One region of the Microbacterium luteum genome, then DNA from elsewhere that is predicted to be linked to it. Evidence: predicted binding sites of a transcription regulator. Region 1 holds the regulator's gene; the other holds the start of a gene.
The links. The regulator HspR, encoded in region 1, represses chaperone genes until heat shock. The targets are predictions, from matches to a motif close to AAGTTGAGTCNNNNNGACTCAACTT.
Positions count from the first base shown of each region.

Region 1 (4,414 bases):
GAGGACAAGAAGCGCCGCGAGGCCGCCGAGGTGCGCAACCAGGCCGAGACCGCGTCGTACTCGGTCGAGAAGCTCATCTCCGACAACGCCGACAAGCTGCCCGAAGAGGTCAAGACCGAGGTGCAGGCCGACGTCGACGCCCTCAAGTCCGCGCTCGCCGGCGACGACGACGAGGCCGTGAAGACGGCTTTCGACAAGCTGAACCAGAGCCAGCAGAAGCTCGGCGAGGCGATCTACCAGTCGTCGCAGAACGAGCAGGCCGCCCCCGGCGCCGGCGCGTCGGAGGAGCAGGCATCGACGGAGTCCGATGAGGATGTCGTCGACGCCGAGGTCGTCGACGAGGACGAGGACAGCTCGGAGGAGAAGAAGTAACCATGCCCAAGGACTTCGAACCGGGACCCGACGAGGTCCCCGAGAACGAGGTCCCCGGCGACGAGGGGTCGGAGGCTCAGGCCTCCGACCCTCAGCCGGAGGATCCGGCCCTGACCGTCGACGACATCCTCGGTGCGGAGCAATCCGAAGACGCCGCCGGTGCCGACGCCGAGGACCAGGTGCTCGCCGACCTCGAGTCGCAGCTGCTGGGAGACCTCAAGCGCCTGCAGGCCGAGTACGCCAACTACCGCCGTCGCACCGAAGAGCAGCGCGAGGTCGAGATCGAGCGCGCCAAGGGCTCGGTCGCCAAGGGACTGCTGCCGGTGATCGACGACCTCGACCGCGCGGAGAAGCACGGCGACCTCAACGAGGGCACGCCCTTCGCCGCGATCGCCGAGAAGCTGCGCGGCGTCGTCGAGCGCATGGGCATCGAGCCCTACGGCGCCGCCGGCGAGGCGTTCGACCCCCAGCACCACGAGGCGATCTTCCAGGCACCCACCCCGGGCACCGAGACCCCGACGATCCTCGAGGTCGTCGAAGTCGGGTACCGCCTGGGCTCTGTCGAGCTGCGTCCGGCCAAGGTCGTCGTCGCCGTTCCGGCGGAGTAGGAGGACACGTGGCGAGTCAGGACTGGTTCGACAAGGACTTCTACAAGGTCCTCGGTGTCTCCAAGGAGGTCAGCGCCGCCGACCTCAAGAAGACCTACCGAAAGCTCGCGCGCACCTACCACCCCGATTCCAACCCGGGGGATGCCAAGGCCGAAGCGAAATTCAAGGAGATCAGCGAGGCGTACGCCGTGCTGAGCGATCCCGAGCAGCGCGAGGAGTACGACCAGATCCGGGCCATGGGCTCGGGCGCGCGCTTCACGGCTGGCGGATCCGGACAGGGTGGGGGCTTCGAGGACGTCTTCTCGAGATTCGGGCAGGGCCGTGGGGGCGGCGGCTACAGCAGCGCCGACTTCGACGACATCTTCTCGATGTTCAACCAGCAGCAGGGCGGTCGCGGTACCGGCTTCGGCTCCGGTCGATTCGGGCAGCCCTCCGGCGGGTTCCAGGGATTCGGCGGTCCGTCGCGCGGTGCGGATGTCACCGCGCGCACGACCATCGACTTCATCACCGCCACCAAGGGCGAGACCATCACCCTGCAGGGTGAGGACGGCAAGCCGTTCAAGGTGAAGATCCCCGCCGGTGTGCGCGACGGGCAGAAGATCCGCCTGCGCGGCCGCGGTCGCCCCTCGCCGGACGGCGGGGAATCGGGCGACATCGTCGTGCAGGTGACCGTGCGGCCGCATCCGGTGTTCACTCGAGACGGGCTGAACCTGCGCGTGACCGTGCCGGTGACCTTCACCGAGGCCACCCTCGGCGCCACGATCGAGGTGCCGACCCTCGGCGGAGACCCGGTGCGACTGCGGGTCGCGGCGGGCACCCCGTCGGGGCGCGTGCTGCGGGTCAAGGGTCGTGGCGTGCAGACGCAGAAGGGCACCGGCGACCTCCTGGCGGAGGTGCAGGTGGCGGTGCCGTCGCACCTGGATGACGCGGCCCGTGAGGCGCTCGCGGCGTATCAGGCGCTGGAGCCGAAGGAGAACCCGCGCGCGGACCTCATGGCGAAGGCGCGCACGTAGCGTTTCGTCTCGCTCCGCTCGCTCAACGACCGGTGGGGGTGACCGGTGGCCGCGGAGTACCTTGGGATCAACCTTTTCCGGTCGTTGAGCGACGAGCGGAGCGAGGAGACGAAACGGAACGAGGTGAGCACATGGTGGACCCCGACGAGATCGACGAGGACGCACCGATCCTCGCCATCGCCGGCGCCGCGGAGCTGGCGGGGATGCATCCGCAGACCCTGCGCCAGTACGACCGTCTCGGCCTCGTCGTGCCCGCCCGCACCCAGGGCGGGTCGCGCCGCTACTCGCTGCGGCACGTCGCGCAGCTGCGAGAGGTCGCGCGCATGTCGGCGGAGGGCATGAGTCTGCCGGCCATCGCGCGCATCCTCGAACTGGAGAACCGGGTGCGCGAGCTGCACCTGCGCGTGCGCGACCTCGAAGACCGCATGAAGAGCGAGCTCGAGCGACGCCCCGGTGCGCGCGTGTTCGCGGCCGGCGCGACCGGCTCGGTCATCTCGCTGCGCCACGGCACCCGCGTGCGTCGCGCCACCGAGGTCGTGCTGTGGCGTCCGCACCGCGCCCTGCCTCCCGCCGACGACACCGACTCGTGAGAGCCTGGGCGGCGAGGCTGCCGGTCAACGCCGGGCGGCGCTTCTAGGCTCGAACGCATGACGTTGGACCGGTGGCAGCAGATCACGAACTGGCCGCTGATCATCGCCTCGCTCGCCTTCATCGTCGCGTACTCGTGGCAGGTGATCGCCGACCTCGAGGGTGGCGAGTTCTCCCTCGCCCGGGCGATCATGTTCGCCACCTGGGTCGTGTTCGCGATCGACTACATCGTGCAGCTCTCCCTCGCCAAGCCGAAGGGCCGCTGGTTCCGCTCCCACCTGTTCGACCTGTGCGTCGTGGTGATCCCCGCCCTCCGCCCGCTGCGCCTGCTCAAGGCGCTCACCGTCATCCACGTGCTGCAGCGCACCGCCGGTGCGGCCCTCCGCGCACGCATCGCCGTCTACGGCGCGGGTGCCGCCCTCACCCTCATCTGGGTCGCCGCCCTCACGGTGCTCGAAGCCGAGCGCGACGCCCCGAACGCGAACATCACCTCGTTCGGCGACGCCCTGTGGTGGGCGTTCGTCACGATCACCACCGTCGGCTACGGCGACTACACGCCGGTCACCGCGTGGGGTCGGGTCATCGCGGTGCTGCTCATGACCGGCGGCATCGCCGTCGTCGGTGTCGTCTCGGCCACCTTCGCCTCGTGGGTGCTCGAGCGGGCCGCCGCCGGTGCGGATGACGCGGGCGAAGCCGCCACGCGCGGGCAGGTGCGCGCCCTCGCCGCCCAGATCGACGACCTCGGAACCCGCCTCGGCCGGCCGGGCGACGGCGCCGCATCCACCGACCGCCCGCCGAGCGCCTAGCCTGGCATCGTGAAGCGTCCCGCCCCCGCACCCGCCGCACCCGCGCCACCGGCGCTGTCGCCGTCGCTGCGGATCGTGATCGGACTCGCCGCGTCGGTGATCGTGCTCGTGGGGCTCTCGATCGGCCGCGATGTCGTCGGGCCGCTCGTGCTCGGCGCGGTCATCGTGATCATCTGCCAGCCGCTCGGCACGGCGCTGCGCCGCAGGGGATGGCCGCGATGGGCGGCCACCACCGCCGTGATCGTGCTCGGCTACCTCATCCTCGCCGTGCTCGCCGTCATGCTCGCCTTCGCCGGCGTGCAGTTCGGGCGGCTCGTGCAGGACTTCGCCGAAGATCTGCAGCGGACCGCCCTGGCCGTCGTGGAGTGGCTCCGCGGCCTCGGCCTCGACGACCAGATCGCCGCCGCGACGGCCTCGCTGCTCTCGCCGTCGACCCTGCTGACGATCGCGTCGTCGGTCGGGGGCAGCGTGCTCGGCGTGCTCACGGCGTTCTTCTTCGTGCTGGCCTACGTCATCTTCATGGCCGCCGACGCGTCGCGGTACTCGCGCGCCGAGACGGCGTTCGGCACCGGCATCCGACCGACCCTCGGGCGCTTCGCGGCCTACAACCGCAGCGTGCGCCGCTACTACGTCGTCAACGCCGCGTTCGGTCTCATCGTCGCCGTGATCGACGGGCTCGCGCTGTGGGCGCTCGGCATCCCGGCGCCGATGGTGTGGGCGATCCTCGCCTTCGTGACGAACTTCGTGCCGAACATCGGGTTCGTGCTCGGTCTCGTGCCCCCGGCGGTCCTCGCCCTCGTCGTCGGCGGCTGGCCGACGATGCTCGTCGTGATCGCGATCTACTGCGTCGTGAACGTCACCCTGCAGGTGCTCGTGCAGCCGAAGTTCGTCAGCGACGCGGTGAACCTGTCGTTGACGCTGAGCTTCTTCTCGGTCATCTTCTGGACCTTCATCATCGGGCCGCTGGGCGCCATCCTCTCCATTCCGCTCACCCTGCTGGTGCGCGCGCTCGTGCTCGAGGGCGACC
Region 1 is NZ_CP063814.1:3,238,691-3,243,104, reverse strand. It holds gene dnaK (molecular chaperone DnaK) at 1-372, shown strand, start outside; gene IM777_RS15695 (nucleotide exchange factor GrpE) at 375-980, shown strand; gene IM777_RS15690 (DnaJ C-terminal domain-containing protein) at 989-1,993, shown strand; gene IM777_RS15685 (heat shock protein transcriptional repressor HspR) at 2,125-2,583, shown strand; gene IM777_RS15680 (potassium channel family protein) at 2,641-3,387, shown strand; gene IM777_RS15675 (AI-2E family transporter) at 3,397-4,414, shown strand, end outside.

Region 2 (4,414 bases), 1.3 Mb from region 1:
GAATTCCGGTCGCATCGCCTCGCGGAGCTTGCCCATCACCCGATCGCGCAGGTCCTTCTCCGAACCGAACCCGGTCGCTCCCCCGCCGTCGGCGAGGAATCCGATCGCGCCGCCCCGCGACGCGAGGAACTCCGAGCCCAGGTTCGAGGTCATCACGACGACGGTGTTGCGGAAGTCGACCGTGCGCCCCTGACCGTCGGTCAGGCGCCCGTCGTCGAGAACCTGCAGCAGCACATTGAACACGTCGGGGTGCGCCTTCTCGATCTCGTCGAACAGCACGACCGAGTAGGGGTTGCGCCGCACGCGTTCGGTGAGCTGCCCGGCCTCGTCGAAGCCGACGTAGCCGGGAGGGGCCCCGACCAGACGTGACACGGTGTGACGCTCGCCGAACTCGCTCATGTCGAAGCGCACGACCGCCTGGTCGTCATCGAAGAGCGACTCCGCGAGCGCCTTCGCCAGCTCGGTCTTGCCGACGCCGGTCGGGCCGAGGAACAGGAACGACCCGACGGGTCGACGCTCGTCGCCCATGCCGGTGCGGTTGCGTCGCACCGCGCGGGCAACGGCGGCGACGGCGTCATCCTGTCCGATGACGCGCTCGTGCAGCTCGCTCTCCAGCGCGCCGAGGCGCTCGCGCTCCGTCTCGGTCAAGCGACTCACGGGGATGCCGGTCGCACGACTGATGACCGCAGCGATCTGCGGCTCGTCGACCACCGTCGACACGTCGTGGCCCTCACGCGCCGCCCGTTCGATCTCAGCCTGCACCTCGGCGAGGCGGTCGCGCAGCACCGACGCCTCCTCGTACTGCTCGGCGGTCACGGCGGCGTTCTTCTCCGCCTCGAGTGCGGCAGCCTCGGTCACGAGGTCGGAGACGTCGACCTTCGCGCCGAGACGGAGGCGCAGGCGCGCACCCGCCTGATCGATGAGGTCGATGGCCTTGTCAGGCAGCACGCGATCGCCGAGATAGCGGTCACTGAGCTCCACCGCGGCGCGGAGCGCGTCGGGCGTGTAGGTGATTCCGTGGTGCTCCTCGTACGCGGGCGCGAGCCCCTCGAGGATGCGGATCGCGTCTTCGGGCGACGGCTCGCCCACCCGCACGGGCTGGAACCGACGTTCCAGCGCCGGGTCCTTCTCGATCGCGCGGTACTCCTTGAGCGTGGTCGCGCCGATGAGGTGCAGGTCGCCGCGCGCGAGGCGGGGCTTCAGGATGTTCCCCGCATCCATGCCGCCGTCGCCGCCGCCTCCGGCGCCGACGACGGCGTGCACCTCGTCGATGAAGACGACGATCTCGTCGCGGTGCGCGGAGATCTCATCCATCGTCTGCGTGAGGCGCTCCTCGAAGTCTCCGCGGTAGCGGGTGCCGGCGAGCATCGCGGGCAGATCGAGGACGATCACCCGTTTGTCCGTCAGTTGCGCCGGAACGCTGCCGGCGGCCACCGCCAGGGCGAGTCCCTCGACGATCGCCGTCTTGCCGACGCCGGCTTCTCCGACGAGCACGGGGTTGTTCTTCGTGCGACGACTGAGGATCTCGACCGTCTGCTCGATCTCGTCGGCACGGCCGATGACCGGGTCGAGCGCGCCTTCGCGTGCCCGCGCGGTGAGGTCCGTGCCGAAGCGGTCGAGCATCGGCGTCGACGACGATGCCATTCCGTCTTCCGGCGCCTCGGCGTCGCCCGACACGGTCTCACGAACTTCCTGGGTCAGAGACTCCGCGGTCACGCCGGCGCGCGCGAGGATCTGCCCCGCGGGAGTGTCCTGTGCGAGCACGAGGGCGAAGAACAGGTGCTCGGGGTCGACATAGGTCGATCCGGACGAGCGCGCCACCTGGTAGGCGTGGAAGAGCGCTCGTTGCACCGACGGGGTGATCACCGCGCCATCGACATGCGCTCGGTGCGAGGCCGCCGGCAGCCGGTCCTCCGCGGCGCGGACGATCGCCGCCGCGTCGGCGCCGACGCGCTCGACCGCGTCTTTCGCCGGCGAACGGTCGACGAGCACACGCAGAACGTGCAGCGCGTCGAGTTCCTGCTGGCCCCGTTCGAGCGCGTATCGACCTGCGGCCTGCAGGATCTGCTGCGTCGCCGCACCGAGGAATCGACTGAGGTCGATCGATCGCTCGGCGCGGGCGCGCTCGCCCGCGAGATAGCGTGCGAGGAACTCGTCGAAGGCGCTGTGGCCTTCGTCGGGGGTGAAGTCTTCGGGCATTCCCGCTCCTTGCATCAAAGATGAGTCAAGCGACCTCAACTTTAAGAGTTGAGCGATCACTTATCAACTTCAACGCAGGAGGAGGCTGACTATTCCGAGGCGCCGAGATCCGCCTCACTTCCCTCCGGGCGGGCCGACGACCAGGAGAACGGCGAAGACGACGGCAACCGCCGCCACGAGGAACAGCGCGAGCACCCATGGCCGCCGCAGGAACCACCGCATCAGCGGGTCGTACCAACGGTCCGCCTCGGGGCCGGGCGCGATTCGCCAGGGGCCGTCGAGACGCCCGGCACGGTGCAGCCAGATCTCCGTCGGGATGGTCGCATAGGGGATGACGGCACTCACGACGGCCACGATCGTCGGCCACATCCGCCATCGCTGGTTCATCGCCACCAGCACGGCCGTGGCGCCGTAGGAGAGGAACACGAATCCGTGGATGCCGCCGCCGATCGTCACCGCGATCGGGAGGTCGAGCGTCGCACGCAGGATCAGTCCTGCGATGAGGAGCGTCCAGGACACCGCTTCGGCGAAGGCGAGGACACGGAACAGGGAAAGAGGTGTGCGGAACACGAGTACTCCAGATCGGTCGTCTCCACCCTAAGCGGGCGGGTGACGCGCCACGGTCTAGCGTGGAAGCGTGCACCCTGAGCTCGATCGCCTGCGGCGGCGCCCCGACCTCGAGGCCCCGGGACTGGTCGCGGTCGACGCCGCCGACCGGCTCATCCTCGACCACTCCGCGGCGGCGCGCGAGAACGCCGAATCCGGCGCCGTGTGCGTGATCGGCGACGCTTACGGCGCGCTCACCCTCGGCGCCGCACTCGCCGGCGCCACCGGCATCCGCGTCCACCAGGATGCGCTCACCGGGGAGCGGGCGCTCGCCGCCAACGCCGACGACCTCGCCCCCTCGCACGCCTATCGGTCTCTCGCCCTGACGGCCGAGCTCGTGCGGGGAGCCCGCGTGGTGCTGCTCCGCCTGCCGCGCTCGCTCGACCAGCTCGACGACATCGCCGGGATCATCGCCGCCCACGCCGCTCCCGACGTCACGGTGTTCGCCGGCGGACGCCTCAAGCACATGAGCGTCGCCATGAACGACGTGCTCGCCCGCCGATTCGGCCGCGTGGACGTCACCCACGCGAGACAGAAGTCCCGGGTGCTCGTCGCGCGAGGCCCACACGACGGCGCGGATCCGACACCGCGGCAGGAAACGCACGAGGGCATCACCGCGTGCGCGTTCGGCGGGGCGTTCGCCGGCACGTCGATCGACATCGGCACCCGGCTGCTGCTGGCGCACCTGCCCGCCCCGACGCATCGGCCGGTCATCGACATGGCGTGCGGCACCGGGGTCGTGGCCGCCTCCTGGGCGACCCGGCATCCGCATGCCCGGGTGATCGCGGCCGATCAGTCGGCCATCGCCGTGGCCTCCGCGAAGGCCACGGTCGCCGCCAACGGCGTCGCCGGTCGAGTCGAGGTCGTGCGAGATGACATGCTCGGTGCGCAGCCCGACCGATCGGCATCTCTCATCGCCCTCAATCCGCCGTTCCACTCGGGCGCAGCCGTCACCGACAGGATCGCGCCGCTCATGTTCGCCGACGCCGCGCGCGTGCTCGCGCCGGGCGGAGAACTGTGGACCGTGTGGAACTCTTCGCTCGGGTACCGCGCTGCGCTGGAGCGCATCGTCGGCCCGACTCGCCAGATCGCCCGCAACGCCAAGTTCACCCTGACCGCGTCGACCCGGCGATGATGCTCACGCGCGGCCGTCGCGCGTGCACCACCACGCCCAGCAGACCAGCACCGGCTGGAAGAACAGTCGAGCCAGACGCTTCGCATCGGTGTCGAGGCCGAACCCGTCTCGTCCACGCGTGAACTGCTCGACGTTTCCCGGGAAGATCGCGATGAAGAACGCGGCCAGGAGCGCGCCCACGCGCCGGCGCGAGGCGGGCAGCGCCACCAGTGCCGTGCCGAACATCACCTCCACCACGCCGGATGCGACGACGACGGCGTCCCGGTCGAGGCCGGTCTTCTCGACCGCGAAGTCCGGAACCTGAGCCTGGAACTCCTTGCGTGCCCAGAACAGGTGACTGATGCCCGCGAACACCATCGCGGCGGCCAGGAGCCATCGGGAGAAGGTCTTCATGCCTCTGACTCAATCACGTCGGCGGCAGCTGCCGGAAGCCCTTGCCGGACCGAGGCCTTGTGTGCGCACCGAAGCGATGCT
Region 2 is NZ_CP063814.1:1,061,514-1,065,927, reverse strand. It holds gene IM777_RS05200 (ATP-dependent Clp protease ATP-binding subunit) at 1-2,199, opposite strand, end outside; gene IM777_RS05195 (DUF3817 domain-containing protein) at 2,314-2,769, opposite strand; gene IM777_RS05190 (class I SAM-dependent methyltransferase) at 2,837-3,940, shown strand; gene IM777_RS05185 (DoxX family protein) at 3,944-4,333, opposite strand.
Region 2: a site for HspR is predicted at 2,217-2,241, ahead of IM777_RS05200 (ATP-dependent Clp protease ATP-binding subunit). Genes of this name have one in related genera too.